3 regions of the Phormidesmis sp. 146-12 genome follow, and region 3 is predicted to be linked to each of the others. Evidence: predicted binding sites of a transcription regulator. Region 3 holds the regulator's gene; each other region holds the start of a gene.
The links. Region 3 encodes NtcA, which controls nitrogen genes in cyanobacteria. Its sites were predicted from a motif close to TTTGTANNNNNNNNTACAAA; they were not measured.

Region 1 (5,243 bases), on a different contig from region 3:
CGGCAAGGTTGTTCCGGGATGGGGCACGACTCCCGTAATGGGAATTTTCATGGCGCTATTCTTGGTCTTCCTGCTCATCATCCTGCAAGTTTATAACTCGTCGCTGCTTCTCAATGATGTCAACGTCGATTGGAGAAGTCTGGGCGGCTGATTTTCGCTCAATTTGAAATTTTGCTAGTGCATTCACATCCTCGGTCTGTCCGGGGGTTTTTTTTGGCAGAATCTTTGAGGAATAGGCACTGTTGATCACTCTCACTCTGCGTTTCGGTGCTGACGAGCCGACAATTGCCCATTCCTCAAAGCTTAGAAAACTCTCATCAGGACACTTTGCCGACCACGCCTTCGACGAGCCAATTCATCGACTCAAGCTCGATCGCCGTCGTCCCGTAATCTTTGCCTTCTGGAACGATCGTTTTGCCCGTGTTGTCCTTGAGTTCGCCTTTATAGATCACCAGCGTTCCGGCTTCCATTTTGGCTCTGGCGGCTTCTGCGTCTTTTTTGGCCACCTCAGTCACACTGGGGCCATAGGGCGAAATTTTTACAAAGCCATCTTTGTAGCCACCTCTGAGCAGATGAGGAATGCCCCCATTCATCAAGGTTTTGCCTTCTCGAATCATCGTCACATAGTTGGTGTAGACCTTTGTCCAATCCCATTCTGCGCCCGTGAGATAGCCCTTGGGAGCCAGAGAAGATTGGTTGGCGTGATAGCCCGACGTATACACACCGCGCCTTTCGGCTGTCTCGATCACGACTCTGGGGCTGTCTACGTGACAGGTGATCACATCGGCTCCTTGATCGACGAGACTATTCGTGGCTTCGGCTTCCTTGACGGGCAGTGACCAATCTCCGGTAAACACAACCTGAGTCGTAATCGTCGGCTTGATGCTGCGTGCGCCCAACGTAAAACTGTTGATATTGCGAAGCACCTGGGGAATCGGTTTGGCGGCTACAAACCCCAATTTGCCTGTTTTGCTCATGTGACCTGCGACGACACCCGCGACATATTGCGCTTCGTCAATGTAGCCAAAGTAACTGCCGACATTTTTAGGGTGCTTGCTGGCATCGTAGAGACCGCCACAGTGAAAAAACTGCACTTCGGGATAGTCTGCGGCCAGCTTGAGAATGTGAGGGTCAAAATAGCCAAACGACGTGGGAAACAAAACCGTTGCTTTGTCTTGCTCGATCATGTTTCGCATCGCTTCCTGGACTTCGGTCGTTTCGGGAACGCTGGCTTGATCGACGGTTTTGACATTTAGACTTTTTAAGCCTTCTTTGCCGAGAAAGTGGGCCTGGTTATAGCCAAAGTCATCCTTGGGGCCGACATAAATGAAGCCCATGACCAGTTCTTTAGCGGCGGGGCTTGCCCCTGGAGATGGACTGGTTGCAGTATTGTTAGCAGCAGGCGCACAACCCCACAGTTTTGACGTGGTGCCAAAGGCTCCGATCGCCAACAGCTCTCTCATCACCTGACGACGAGACAGACGGCTACGTAAATAATCGTGACTCAAAATACTCTCCTCACTACGGATGCTTCAGTGATTGAAGACGGTTTTTCTGCCCAAGATTGTATTCTCCAATACAGTCGATCGAAAGGTTAGCGTCTCGTTTTGCATCGTTTCATGGGTTCGCGTTAAATCAGCGACTAGCAAGGGATGGATCAGGTAACTCTTCGCCTCGATACGATCGCGTGGGTGCCGCAAACCCGCAGGACGTACCATCTTTGTGAATTACGCTGTCTTCCCAGGGCAGGCGATAGGTTCCGTTGACCAAATCCTTCATGTAAGTGTAGGGACAATCCTGTGCGCCGCCCTGGACTGCCACATAACCGCGATGACCAAACTGATAGATATTATTCTCAACGCTCCAGTGTTGACGAGCTTCGCGCACCAAATCAGGACGTACCTCAGCGGTAATGATCTCATCGGGACGGTGACTGCCCAGGACGATCGGCGTTCCGTCAAAGTTGACAAACATGCCTTCGCCCATCGAATCAAACGTGCCGTCGGTGCCACACATACAGACCGAAGCGGTGTACATCAAATTACAAAACGCATTCGTTTGGTTGGTCACCTGCCAGCTATGCCGAATCGGAGCCGTATAGCCTGCGGTACGAATCATGATTTCTGCCCCTTTGTAAGCGCATTCTCTGGCCATCTCTGGAAACATGCCGTCGTGACAGATGATCAGAGCGATCGTGCTGCCATTCGGCCCTTCACAGACGGGAATTCCTAAATTGCCAGGTTCCCACGGTTCGACAGGCACCCAGGGATGGAGTTTGCGGTAGTAGAGTTTGAGTTCGCCAGTGTCGTCGATGATCAGTCCGCTGTTGTAGGGATTGCCGTGGGGGTTGTATTCCATAATCGAGAAGCAGCCCCAGATGTGATGGTCGCGGCAGACTTGCTGAAAGGCTTGCACCTCCGGGCCGTCTAGCCGACACATGATCTCAGGATTGGTATCCATCGACAGCCCGTGCAGTGCGTATTCTGGAAACACGACCAGATCCATTGTGGGCATGTTGCGGCGAGCTTTGGCGACGAGATGACAGATGCGATCGGTCTGCTTTGTCAGGTCATCTGGTGTCACGACATTGGGAAGCTGTAACTGCACAAGCCCGACGACGACCCCGTTTGGAGATTTGTTTAACCCACCCAATCCGCTCATGATTTAACCTCAGCCTTCTGGTTTGCTGTCAGCTTCTATCATGTTTTTTTGGGTGTGATTCGTGTTTTGGGATACCGTTGGGCGGATCGGCTGGAGATTCTGATTTCAACAAGGTTGTTGGGTCAGTTTAGAAACGCAAAAAAATTTGATGCGCTTCGCGCAGAAGAGAAGAAGGGTAAAGAGCAAAAGGGCAAGAGGGCAAAGGGCTAAAGAGTCCTCGGCACAGAACAGACAACACGAAAACCGAGGCCGTAGTTGCTGCGAATCCCTGCCACACCGTTGTCGCGAGACGCAGAACGGCAATTCCAAGGATTGACGTTCCAAGAACCGCCCCGCAACACGCGATTTGCATCCTTATCCTTAGAAATCCAGGCGCTGCTATTTTGCGGCGCTCCTTTATAGTTGGGATGCCAGTGATCCTCACACCATTCCCAAACATTTCCATGCATGTCGTACAGCCCAAATCCATTCGGCGAAAAACTGCTTACGTCAGTTGTCTGTTCTCGATAGATTCCTTTTGCCCCTTTTCCATAAGAGCCTGGATAGTCCATTCGATCTTGCCCACAATAATTTGCTAAATCTGTTGAGACTGTTTCGCCAAAGTGAAAAGGAGTTGTGGTGCCAGCACGACAAGCATATTCCCATTCGGCTTCGCTAGGTAGGCGATACAGCCCTGCGATTTTTGGGGAAAGGCGACCTTCTACAAGGCGATTCAGGCGATCGCAAAACTCCACCGCTTCAAACCAGGAGATTTTCTCAACCGGTCGATTGGCTCCTTTGAATTTTGCCGGATCTGAGTTGAGATCGTGATTGATTTTGGGCAGAGCAGCGATCGCTTTCCATTGCGCTTGAGTGACAGCAAATTTGCCCATATAAAAAGGAGCGATCGTCACTGTATGAATTGGTTTTTCACGCTCGGACTCATCTGAACCCATCTGAAACGAACCTCCCGGAATCGAAACCATATCCAAAAAGACATTCTTGCCTAACGCTTCTCGGAAATATTCGGCTTTTGCGCGGCGCGATCGCTTTACCAACTCAGTATTTCGCCCAAACAGTCCAGAAGTTTGAACTTCAAGGGTCACCACCTCAAATTCAAAAGTGGAGGCAGATGGGACGGCGCTACGAGTTGATGCTGGAGGAGCGTTAGATTGAGTGACTGTCTGTATGGGAGGCGGAGTGATCGGCATCCGGGCAAGTCTCTCAATGCCCTCGATCGCATCAGGGTCAGGTGGAGGAACTGCCAAAACCCTTAGCCAACATTGTTTTGCTAATCGATAGTCTTGCCTCGACTCGGCTCGGTAAGCATCCATTTTTAGCGCCTGCTTATCCCCAACCGTTGCATATTGAGGAATCAGAATCAGGTGAGACTTGGTGACAGGTTCCGCGATCGTGTAGGGCGTTTGTTGAGCGTTTCGATGATGCTGACCGACAATCTCAGGAACACGATGTTCTAGATATTGATTGAGCCGCTCGACTGTTGCACAGCGGCCTTGAATGCCCAAACCCTCTAGCAGCGCTTTGGTAAATGCACCCTGCTGAATCGCTTCGATTTCATAGGAATATTGACTGGGACTGCACGAAAAAACGCTGACCACACCCGTTTGTCTTACTTTGTCTGCGGTCTCGTTGCCAATCCCTTCACCCGATCGCGTCGCCAAATTTCGGCAAGCATCCAGCATCAGCACCACATTGTCAGCCCCACATCGCCGAAGCCGCTCAGTCACATAGTTAATCGGAATAGCAGTATTTTCAATATCACTGGGATCGCCATCTGAAGGCATCAAGTAATCGCGATCGGCGTGACGAATGCCATGACCACTAAAGAAAAACCAGAAATTGTCCCCATCCTGCATAAAGCGCGTCTCAAAAATCTCGCGCAACACCCGCAGCAGATTAGTGCGAAACGGACGAGTTGACTTACCATTGCGAGGCGGCGAATCGTCTGAAAAGAAAAACACCTTCTCAAACCCCGCTTCTTGACGCAAAAAACTTTCCATCAGCAGCGCGTCCTGTTTTGCATACCGAAGAGGCTGCAAAAACTCATACTGATTGATTCCAATGACGATCGCTTGATTCCTTGCCATCCGTCCTCTAACTCACTCGCTTAAACTTGAGCTTGATTGCCCCCTTTGCCTCAGCCTTGCCCCCCGCAATCAATTTCACTTCACCACTGCCCGTAATTTCGATCGCCAGTTCAATCTCATCCAGTTGCATCTTAGGCTTTGCCGTCGCGACTTGGGCAGCCTGCGCCTCCGCCTGACTAAACAAACGATTCACCACGCTCAAAAAGTGACTCATTCGAGTTTCGAGTTCGGTCACGCTGATCTTTCTCGCGGCCAGCACTCGCTGCTGCACCTCTTCTCCCCAACCTCTTTTGCCCTCTAAGGGGACTTCCAACGTATCATCTGTGACAACCCAAAGGGTTTCTTCTGATATCGGGTCTGACATTGATTTCATTGCCGAGAATATTTCACACTCATCATGGCAGATCAATTTCGAGATTGTGATCGCGATCCAATCTCTACCTAAATTCACCCTTTCTGAGTTCATTCCGCATTCGGCAACACGCAGAAAACAAT
Region 2 (5,243 bases), on a different contig from region 3:
AGGCGTAAAGTAGGTTTTGAGAACCTGAGCCAACGGCGTACTGGCGCTGAGAATAATGCCGCGTCGTTCTGCGGTCGTTTCGGAGTCGGGCGCTTCGCGTACCAAAGCATCCAATAAAGGACGAACGCCAAAATCACGATCGGCAACTCCCACAAACACAGGCACAATCAAATCCGCGCCCAATTCCAGCTTGAGATCTTGAACGATTTCGGCTTCGGGTGGCTCAATGTCTTCGAGCAGTTCTTCTAATAAATGGTCGTCAAAATTGGACAGCGTTTCTAACATTTCAGTGCGAGCGATCGTTTCTTGTTCCTTTAATTCTTTGGGAAACGGCACGCGGTCAGCAGGGGCACCGGGATGATAGTGATAGGCTTGCTCGGTGACTAAATCGATAAAGCCTGTGAGCGTTTCGCCCCGCCCAATGGGATATTGATGAGGCACCAAAGGCCGGCTAGAAATCGATTTGAGTGCGTGCAAAACCTCCATAAAATCGACATCAGCCCGATCCATTTTGTTGAAGAAAACTAGATGCGGAATCTCCCAATCGTCGAGAAATTTGAATAAGGGCGCAAGGCTAAGAACGCGACCCCTTGCGGGTAACTCGAAGAGATCGCTCACCGCTTCACACACGACGACAACGGCATCCACGCCAATCAGCACATTGTAGGTTTCTTGAGAAAATTCGACTGACCCCGGACAATCGAGAAAATTAAAAGAAACGCCGCCGTATTGGGTGCTGGCAGCGTTGACTTCGACACTCATTTGACGATCGCGGGCCTCTGGGGCACTGTCTCCGACCGTATTTTTATCTTGCACATTGCCTTTGCGAGTCGTTGCGCCTGTCACCCACAAAAGGCTTTCGAGAAGGGTTGTTTTTCCACTTAAATAGGGCCCCACGATCGCAACGCTTCGGGAACCCGATGATAGTCTATCGCTCATACATTCCTCCGTGAAGAAAAGAAAAGTAAGTCATCTCAACTGCCTCAAAAATTAAGCAGTCTGCGATCGATTGGCGAATTTTTCTTAAAGGTTGTCCAAGCTGGATCAAGAATTTGGGCAAAGCTAGAAAGTGACGACATCCTTCATCCACGGATTGGTCGATCAGAAATTTTCGCAAAACCTTTGATCAGGTAAACAGATCAGGTCAATCAATGCTTTGATCTCGAAGAAAATTTGGTATGTCTGAATTATGGAGTAGCGCGATCGCTTTGTGATCAAATTAACCGTTTATCTTAATAAAGTTGTTTTTGAAGTGATGACAACTGAGTTCAATAAAACAGCTTATCAAACACAAGATCCCCAACCTCTTTAAGAAGTCAGGGATCTAACGTTAGAGATTTGGAATCCTTGGCGCTAACTTACGGCGTGTCCTTCGCGATCGACGGCTGAATGACCGTTTGTGTGGGCTTTTCCATTTTTACTAGAGTGAGTGTGTCCGTTGTTTTTGCGGGGTTGAATCACGCCATGTCCGCCATGATTTCGCTCATAAACGACATTAATTTCGCCTGTTTCTGAGTTGCAAAACATATAGAAGTCGTGTCCAACTAGTTCCAATTGTTCTAGCGCTTCTGCGATCGTCATCGGTGGCATCGCAAAATACTTGGTTCGTAAAACAGTGGCGGGAAGTTCGGGGGTGCGATCGAGGGACAATTCGGTAACAGGTTGATCGGTTAGAACTTCTGATGTTTTGGCTTCGTGTCGCTTATCGTAGCGTTTCTCTTTGTATTTGCGAAGCTGTCGAGAAATCTTGTCGGCAACCATATCAATGCTGGCGTAAAGACTTTCGCTCCCTTCTTCGGCGCGCACAACGGCACCATTGGCATAGATTGTCACCTCAGCGATTTGACTGGGCGTGATCCGGGGGTTTCGAGCAACAGATAGATGTACATCAACTTCGGTGGTCAGGTTTTGAAAGTGGCTGACAGCCTTCTCAATCTTCTGGTTGACATACTCACGAATCGGTTCAGTGATCTCGATATTTTTGCCCTGGATAACAAGCTTCATAGAGGCTCTCCCCTTAAAGATTTGGGTGTTACTGTTACCCTAACACTTTGTATTCTGGCAGACAGTCCTCTTTAGAATGTGTTGCATCCTGTGATAATTCTTGATGATTTCTGTTGTGATCTAAGGGCAATTTAGGAGTAACTCCCCTTGATTTCTCAGCGGTTCTAAGACATTGTAATAAGACATTGTAAATAGTATTTACGTTGGGATACGTCAGCCGTTTAGAATTCGTTTATATTAAAGGTAAGATTGCGATCGCTTGTGAGTTTTTCACCTTTAGAAAATCTATCTTTGACGCGCTGTTGTGTGCTGTACGATTGCGGTCTCATTCCTTACTCAAAAGCCTGGGCCTGGCAGCAAAAGCTAGTCGCAGAACGTAAAGAAAATCTTAAATTAAACGATGTTTTGATTTTGTTAGAACATCCTCCCGTTTACACCCTGGGTCACGGCGCAACACTCGACTTTTTGAAGTTTGATCCCACCCAAACAGCGTACGAATTACACCGGGTTGAGCGAGGAGGCGAGGTAACTTATCACTGTCCGGGTCAATTGGTGGGCTACCCAATTTTGAACTTGCAGTTTTACCAAAAAGATTTGCATTGGTATTTGCGCCAATTAGAAGAAGTGATCATCCAAGCGTTGGCGAATTATGGCTTAAGCGGAACGCGAATTGCTGGCTTAACCGGAGTCTGGGTCGAAGGGCGAAAAGTAGCAGCGATCGGCATCAAAGTCAGCCGTTGGATTACGATGCACGGATTTGCGCTGAATGTTTGCCCTGATTTACGGGGGTTTGATCAAATTGTCCCCTGTGGCATTCCTGACCGGCCTGTGGGTAGTTTAGAACAGTTCATTCCAGGCATCACGGTTCAACAAATTAAGCCCGATGTGGTGAAGGCTTTTGCTGAGGTTTTTGAGGTGGAATGGGTTGAATAAAGGTTATGGGTCGGTGCTAGTTAACTGAACGTGAATTCGATAAAATCCTTCGCTGCGGTGATCGCTCCGGGCAGCCCCCTAAATCCCCCAAGTTTGGGGGACTTTGAGCAAAAAATCCCATCCGGAAGTCCCCCAGATTGGTAGGGCTGATTCATTCTGATTAAGGGAAAATCAAGGAAACCCAAAACCCTGATTCTTTCATTTGGATGGTTCTTAGCAACTAATGAGGGAATCGGCTGTTCGCTTTTCTCTCCCTAGAATAAATCAACCCTACCCCAGATTGGGGGGTTGGGGGGCGAAAGTGCTGAATCACGAAGCGAAAAAACTCTGTCGAATTCACGTTAACTGACAAAACTTTTTGCTTGGCGGTTCAAACCGCAGCTACGAGAACAAAATCCGCCTTCTCGGATTAACAAAGCCTGAATCGGCCTAGTCTGCGAAGGCAAACTTTGTTCTTTTAGGCGCGTTGCTGAAGGTACTTGCGAAGCTAACGGCATTCGACAGCCTTGACGGGTGGGGAATTTTGGGTTGCCCAAATGGTTATGGAACCCAGGCAGTGAGCGGCGAAGGAAAGTAATACAAAATTTGCGATCGTGCTCGGAAACTTTCCGGTTCAGGGTTCGTCAGGCTCGAAATAGGTTCTCTGCGCTCCTAAACGTGCAGTTGGATCTAGAGGGCGAGATTTTGAGTAAACAAATGATTTTTTGTGTATCGAAGAAATAAGCTTTGTCAGCGATCGTGACCAATTTTAGAAGTCGATCGCAACCTATGCATGGCGTAATACCCTCACCTTCGCTCAGTTAGTCTAATTTGTAGCGGATTAAACTTTGAGAGAGCTAAATAAACCTGCCGCCTTCTTAGCGGATATCTCTAGGCAGTGAGCGGGTTTCGACGCTTCTGAACAAGGTCTCTCAAATAAGTGTTTCTTCTTACGACAACTTGTAGCATTGGTGTACCACGCTTGTAGCAAAAGTGGAACTTCTCAAATTGTCAAGGTGAAATCTCCGACTTGGCAGAAATTTGAATTTCAATTAAATCTGACATATCTCTCAAGCGAAATTAGCTTGGAAGGACTCTGTAGCTAGAACGAGACTTCTAAACAGTTTGACTTTGTAGGAGGTTTGTATGCGGATTGCTCAGGTTGCCCCTTTGTGGGAGCGCGTCCCCCCCCCAGCTTATGGCGGGATTGAGTTAGTAGTAAGCTTGCTCACCGATGAATTGGTGCGTCGTGGCCATGAAGTGACGCTATTTGCATCTGGCGACTCGATCAGTTTGGCAAAGCTAGAATCGGTTCACGCACGAGCGTTGCGGCTTGATCCAACGGTGAAAGAACACCAGATTTATGAAATGCTGCAACTCAGTCAGGTCTATCAAAAAGCCCAGGATTTTGACATCATACACTCTCATATGGGCTGCCCCGCGTTGCCCTACGCACATTTCTCCAAAACGCCCACAGTCCATACGCTACATGGCGTATTTACTCCTGACAACGAGAAGATGTATAGCCACGCCAGCCGTCAGCCCTATGTGAGCATTTCGGATGCCCAACGTGAGCCAAGACTGGAGTTAAACTGCGCTGCGACGGTCTACAACGGCATCGATGTCGATAGCTACAAGTTTTATGCTCAACCGAGTGAGCCGCCGTATCTAGCATTTCTCGGACGGCTGTCTCCTGAAAAAGGGCCCCATGTGGCGATCGAGATTGCCAAACGCACAGGCTGGAAGCTAAAGATGGCGGGCAAAATTGATGTGGTCGATCGAGACTTCTACGAAGCCGAACTCAAACCCCATATTGACGGCACTCAGATCGAATATCTGGGCGAAGCGAATCACGTTCAAAAAAATACGCTGATGGGCAACGCGGTCGCGACGTTGTTTCCGATTACCTGGCGTGAGCCATTTGGCTTAGTAATGGTCGAGTCGATGGCTTCAGGGACTCCGGTCATTGGCATGAGGTTAGGATCTGCGCCCGAAGTCATTGATCATGGTAAAACGGGCTTTTTGTGTGACACCGTAGACGACTGCATCACAGCGTTGAATCAAATTGAAACGATCGAGCGCGCCGATTGTCGTCAGCATGTCGTTGATAAGTTTAGCGTTCAGAAAATGACCGATGGCTATGAAGCCGTCTATCGACAAATTTTAGGCAAGCGGCTGAGTGTGATCGAGCGACTGTCCAATCTATTAGCGATGAGCTAAGACACGATTCGAGACACATCCACTTTCGGCTAGTAGCTTTTAGCAGTCTTCAGTTGCAGACCGATTGCTAAACACTACATAACTAATGAGGTAAAAGAATGGTACTT
Region 3 (5,243 bases):
TTTAGCTAATCCTGCAACCACCGCCAGCACAATAATCCCCAGCACATCGTCTAAGACAGCCGCCCCAACAATGATTTGACCTTCTTTAGAACTGAGCCGCTGAAGCTCAGACAAGACTCTCGCTGTAATGCCAATGCTGGTCGCCGTCAGAGCCGCCCCCGCAAAAATCGCTGGAACTGCTGGAACCGCAAAAATCGTCATCAATCCCGCTGTCCCCATTGCAAACGGCAGCGCCACCCCAACGCAGGCCACGATCGCCGCCTGTGGGCCCACTCTCAGCAATTCTTTGAGATCTGACTCTAGCCCAATCTCAAACAGCAAAATCACAACGCCAATCTCTGCCAACACCGAAATTACTTCACTCTGGGCAGCAAAGGTAGCATTTAACTCAGCAGGACTGACGTGAGCCGACATCTGAAGCATTTGCATGATCAGAGATCCACTCGCGTCGCTTCCTCCGGTTGAAAACACTAAAAGATGGAGGGCAGAAACCCCGATCGCGACTCCTCCGACCAACTCTCCCAACACCGGAGGCAGATCAATGCGGGCGCAAATTTCTCCCCCAAGTTTGCTGGCTAGATAGACAGCGACCAAACTCAACAGCACGCCTGCCAGCACGAGAGAAGGATTTTCAGTCTCGGCGGCAGTCGCCAAAATCGGAGGGATGACAAAAACAGAATCGTAAATAGAAGCCGTTATCCAGGCGAAGGGATCGATCATGGTTCACTCAAAATCGTCCCTTCCAATGGTACAAGCTTCTTTACATTGTGGAGTGGGGAGTGGGGAGTGAGGGGTGAGGAGTGAGGAGTGAGCGAGAAATTCAAAACTCAGTCAGAACTCAGTCAAAAGCCTTCATCGCTCTAGACAAAGACTCGGTGTTGGAGAGAGGGCATTTGGCGGCGGACTTGTTCGAGACGGGCGGGTTCGATCGCCGCGATCGCTACTCCTGGTGTGTCGCCTGCATCTGCCAAAATCACGCCCCAGGGGTCAACAATCATGGCGTGACCGTGGGATTGACGCAGCGTATTGTGTCGTCCGGTTTGAGCGGGGGCAATCACATAACAGGTATTCTCGATCGCTCTCGCCTGTAGCAAAACCTGCCAGTGATCTTTGCCCGTGTGTGCCGTAAACGCTGCGGGGACAAACAACACCTCTGCTCCCATCTGTGATAGTTGACGATATATTTCTGGAAATCGCACGTCATAGCAGACTGACAGCCCCAGGTTGCCTAGCTCTTTGGTCGGGTAGACGGGCGGCATTCTCAAGCCAGCAACGACCATCGACGACTCGCGATACGTGTTGCCGTCGGGCAAATTGACATCAAAAAGATGTACTTTTTCATAGCGAGCGATTTCCTGACCATTGGGGGCGACCAGCAAAGCGGTGTTGTAGACTTTACCGTTGCCAACCGGGACAGGGTAACCGCCGCCCAAAATCGTGACTTGAAAACGCTGCGCCATTGTTTTGAGAAACTTTTCGCTCTCTTGAGCAATTTCCTCAGACTGGGCTAGTTTTGCCTGCTCGTCTCCCAAAAAAGAAAAGTTTTCTGGCAACCCAACCAGTTCCGCTCCTCGACGCACCGCGAGATCGATTAGTTCTTCTGCCTGCGCCAGATTCTTGTGTAAATCGGGCAGACTGTTCATTTGAATTGCAGCAGCCAGGTAAGACTTCATGGGTTTAGCTCAAAATAACGGGTAGGTAGAAAAAGCATTTTAGATCTTGAGCCGTCCCCTAATTGCAAGAAAATTTTGCAGATGTCATCTAACAAAAGCATCAGGCGATCGAGACTCTCGACCTATTCATACTTTAAAGCCACAGAAAACCCATTGATCCCTGCTTTTTGTTTTGAGTTAAGCGTCTCCTTTGACCAACGTCCGGATTAGCTGCCAACCTGTCCAGCCGATCGCTGAAACCAACACTACCAGCATCACCAGAGATAGCGCTGAAAAAGGAGCAATCAGCATCATCAGCAGCAGCCCCAAGAGTAAAATCATCACGATCGAATTGTTCACAACGAGCGTCTCCCAATTTAGAATCAGGCTCAGTCTAATCAAGAGAGCTAACTCAATGCCTCTAGCGATAGCAGCATTTCTGTCGCGTAATCTGTTGCATAATTGTTGTGAACATATGAAGAAACTTTTTGATTTATAGTCTTTTGCAAATCTTCTGAAATCACTGAATCTTCTCAATGCGTTTGGGCTAGTGAGAATCGCAAAATCAGAAAGCGATCGCCTTCTTTTTGACCGGATTGAACCATAAAAGTTTGCGCTATGATAGCGAAGCTATTCCCTTGGATAGAACCCTTTGATGGTAGGAATCTTTAGCCATCTAGCGCAGCCTCACACAAGGGAATCAACGCTCAATCATCCATCCCTTTTGGAACGCAACCCCGGTGAGAACCTTATGGAAGAGTGGCAAAAAGATTTTTCTGAACTGTTAGAAACGATCGCGGATCACATCGAAGGCTTCTTTGTTGAAGTGTCGAGAGAAGTGACAGAAGTGGTCAACGTGTTTGTAGAGCTTTCTGACGAGCTTTCGGCACAGGCACAAAATACCTTTACAGATGAGATTGACCAATACATTAATGAGCTAGTCAACCCCGTTTTAGAAGCCTATTTTGGGTTTGAAGGCATGGTCGGAGAAGCTGCCCAACCGATGATGCAAACTGTAGAACCGCTGCTCAACCAACACCCCATCTGTGTCGGCTGTCGTCACTATCATGGGCAAGCCTACAACGGCAACGTGCTAGTCTGCGGAATGCACCCCTACGGCGTGGGAGAAGGACTAGACATCTGCCCTGATAAAGAATTGACCCGCTGGAAGTCACCCTACCTCAATTCAGAAGGTCAATTTCTATTTAGAGAAGACGATTGGTAATAGGCGAGGTGTGAAGCCTGAAATTTGTACGCCTTCAGGCTTCGCCGACTGGCTAGCGATCAGGTAAACTGCTGACTCAAGGTGACTGGATTGTGGACGGTGATCTTCTTTTTGTGAATAGAGATCATTTTGTCCTGTCGCAAGTCTCCCAGCAGACGAGTCACGGTCACCCGCGTTGAGCCGATCGCTTCTGCAATGGCTTGATGAGACAGCTTGAGGTCGATCGTGATCCCTTCTTGACTGGGCAGTCCAAAATCGCGACAGAGAATCAGCAAGAAACTCACCAGACGCGACCCCATATCTCGATGCGCCAACGTTTCGATCATCATTTCGGTTTGTAGAATTCGAGACGACAGCCCTCGCAGCATCAGCAGACAGAGTTCAGGGTTGTCTTTGAGTGCTTTTTCAACCTGCTCAATTTGAACAGACAGCAACTCAACTGATGTGAATGCAACCGCATGATAAAAGCGATCGGCGCGTTGCCCGGTGATCAATGACAGCACCCCAAACACGCTGTTTTCTCGCAGTAAGGCAACCGTAATCTCCTCACCCGCCTCATAGACTCTCGAAAGCTTGACGGCACCTTTGACTAAAAAATAAACTCGTTCTGCGGGGTCGCCTGGAAAGAAGATCGTTTTGCCTCGCTCAAACGTCTCAACGACAGGTGGAAAGGCACCGCCCCCAATCTGGCGAAATAATGCTGCAAGTGGTCGCTCTTTGGTCACTACCATGTTCCTTGTCGAACTCGTGCTCCTAAACTCTCTTGATTGACCTGGCAACAGTTTTTACTTAGCTGTCAGATGATCTGTAAGAGATTGATGACTTTAGAACACTTAAACTTACTCTTCAAGCAGTTTTTGTGCTCGATACTACACTATTCTGCCAGGTAGTTGAATTTTTGCAGGAATTGAGCTAAGTCTCTAACAATTGCTTAAGGTTTGAGCTTAAATTCGTCGTTCATCTGAAGATTTTTAAGATCTGTTACCCATTTTAATCAGGCTGGAAGTCAATAGATTAATCAATAGATCGATTCAAAGATCAATTCAGTAATAAGCTTGTCAAAAAGTACGTTGTGAGTTGAAGATTTCAGAACGATGACCGTGTTGAAGAGCGGTATTACCCAGCGTCAAGGAGCTTAATTTACCGAAAGCTCTAGAGACTTTTAGGGTGCTGCCTTTTAGTCGAAGACATTCAACTCTTGCATTGAGAATTCATCAATCTGGGATTAAAAAATTTTTAATTAAAAAGCGGGTAACGCGATTCGAACGCGCGACATTCACCTTGGCAAGGTGACGCTCTACCACTGAGCTATACCCGCAAAATTCGGACAAGTTCTACTATTGCAGATACTCATAGAGATGTCAAGCCTGAAAAACCAAAAAGCCGGAAATCAGGAAATCGCATCGCTTCTCAGCATATAGGATGTAGAAGGATGAAAAAAGAACATCCATACTCCTTACCTCCTACTTTTTATGGTTCAATACACGCTTGCTCAAAGTCCCGAAGTCATTCTCACGGTCTCTGGTAAGGATTCTGCCAAAGCTCGCGAGAAGGCAATGGATCAACTGATGGAACTAATGGATGACGGCAAACTGCCCACCGAGCTAACGGATGGCTTTGGGCCGCAGCACTTTATCGAAATTAAAGATCAAGGCGCGATCGCTTCCAGTGATGAAGATGCCCTCAATCAAGCCGTTCAGGTTCTTAGCAGTCTGGCAACCCTCAAACTCAAGGCTCAAGAATCACGCTCTGAAGCGCTGCAAGTTCGCGAACAAATCGACATTCTCTTTACGGATGAGCTAGTCAGCGAAGAAGAAATCAACAGCCTCAAAGAAGGCTTCAAGGTTCTCAAAACCTATGCTCAGACCAACATGCGCTACCGAGAAGCTCGTTCTCAAGCCGAGACCGCTCGCGTTGTTCTTGACCAGGCGCTCCAGTCGCCATCAGAGCTAAAGAAATCAGGAAAGTAGGTGGCTTTAACTCAGAACGCGCTGGACGCTGAAAATTTAGACGTGAAATATTATGATGGAGAAGTCTTAAGAAAACTTCACAAAACGAACCGTGACAGTAGAGCAACTTCCGACTCCAGCAACTTTTGAGCGACAAACTTGGGAATGGCAAGGGCATCAGATTCGCTATGTGTCTATGGGGACAGGCCAGCCTTTGGTATTAATTCATGGATTTGGGGCCTCAATCGGACACTGGCGCAAAAATATTCCCGTTCTCGCTGAGGCTGGCTACCAGGTGTTTGCTCTCGATCTGCTGGGGTTTGGCGGTTCCTCAAAGCCTGAATTGGACTATAACCTGGAGCTTTGGGTCGAGTTGATCCGCGACTTTTGGGCCGCCAAGATTCAGCAGCCTACCGT

Region 1: the regulator NtcA is predicted to act here: its motif matches at 1,564-1,583, upstream of ACKFKF_RS23175 (BMP family ABC transporter substrate-binding protein).
Region 2: the regulator NtcA is predicted to act here: its motif matches at 2,051-2,070, upstream of hpf (ribosome hibernation-promoting factor, HPF/YfiA family).

The regions. Positions count from the first base shown of each region.
Region 1 covers NZ_JBJPHS010000065.1:17,657-22,899, forward strand. Annotated here, with positions in the region: gene psbH (photosystem II reaction center phosphoprotein PsbH) at 1-151, shown strand, start outside; gene ACKFKF_RS23175 (BMP family ABC transporter substrate-binding protein) at 318-1,508, opposite strand; gene ACKFKF_RS23180 (formamidase) at 1,636-2,661, opposite strand; gene ACKFKF_RS23185 (SUMF1/EgtB/PvdO family nonheme iron enzyme) at 2,868-4,748, opposite strand; gene ACKFKF_RS23190 (Pepco domain-containing protein) at 4,756-5,112, opposite strand.
Region 2 covers NZ_JBJPHS010000008.1:59,968-65,210, reverse strand. Annotated here, with positions in the region: gene ACKFKF_RS05695 (elongation factor G) at 1-939, opposite strand, end outside; gene ACKFKF_RS05690 (hypothetical protein) at 929-1,117, opposite strand; gene hpf (ribosome hibernation-promoting factor, HPF/YfiA family) at 1,354-2,004, opposite strand; gene lipB (lipoyl(octanoyl) transferase LipB) at 2,266-2,937, shown strand; gene ACKFKF_RS05675 (glycosyltransferase family 4 protein) at 4,063-5,136, shown strand; gene ACKFKF_RS05670 (glycosyltransferase family 4 protein) at 5,235-5,243, shown strand, end outside.
Region 3 covers NZ_JBJPHS010000112.1:4,320-9,562, forward strand. Annotated here, with positions in the region: gene ACKFKF_RS28965 (cation:proton antiporter) at 1-720, opposite strand, end outside; gene ACKFKF_RS28970 (carbon-nitrogen hydrolase family protein) at 861-1,673, opposite strand; gene ACKFKF_RS28975 (hypothetical protein) at 1,851-2,012, opposite strand; gene ACKFKF_RS28980 (hypothetical protein) at 2,404-2,877, shown strand; gene ntcA (global nitrogen regulator NtcA) at 2,937-3,608, opposite strand; tRNA gene ACKFKF_RS28990 (tRNA-Gly) at 4,124-4,195, opposite strand; gene ACKFKF_RS28995 (hypothetical protein) at 4,350-4,847, shown strand; gene ACKFKF_RS29000 (alpha/beta fold hydrolase) at 4,939-5,243, shown strand, end outside.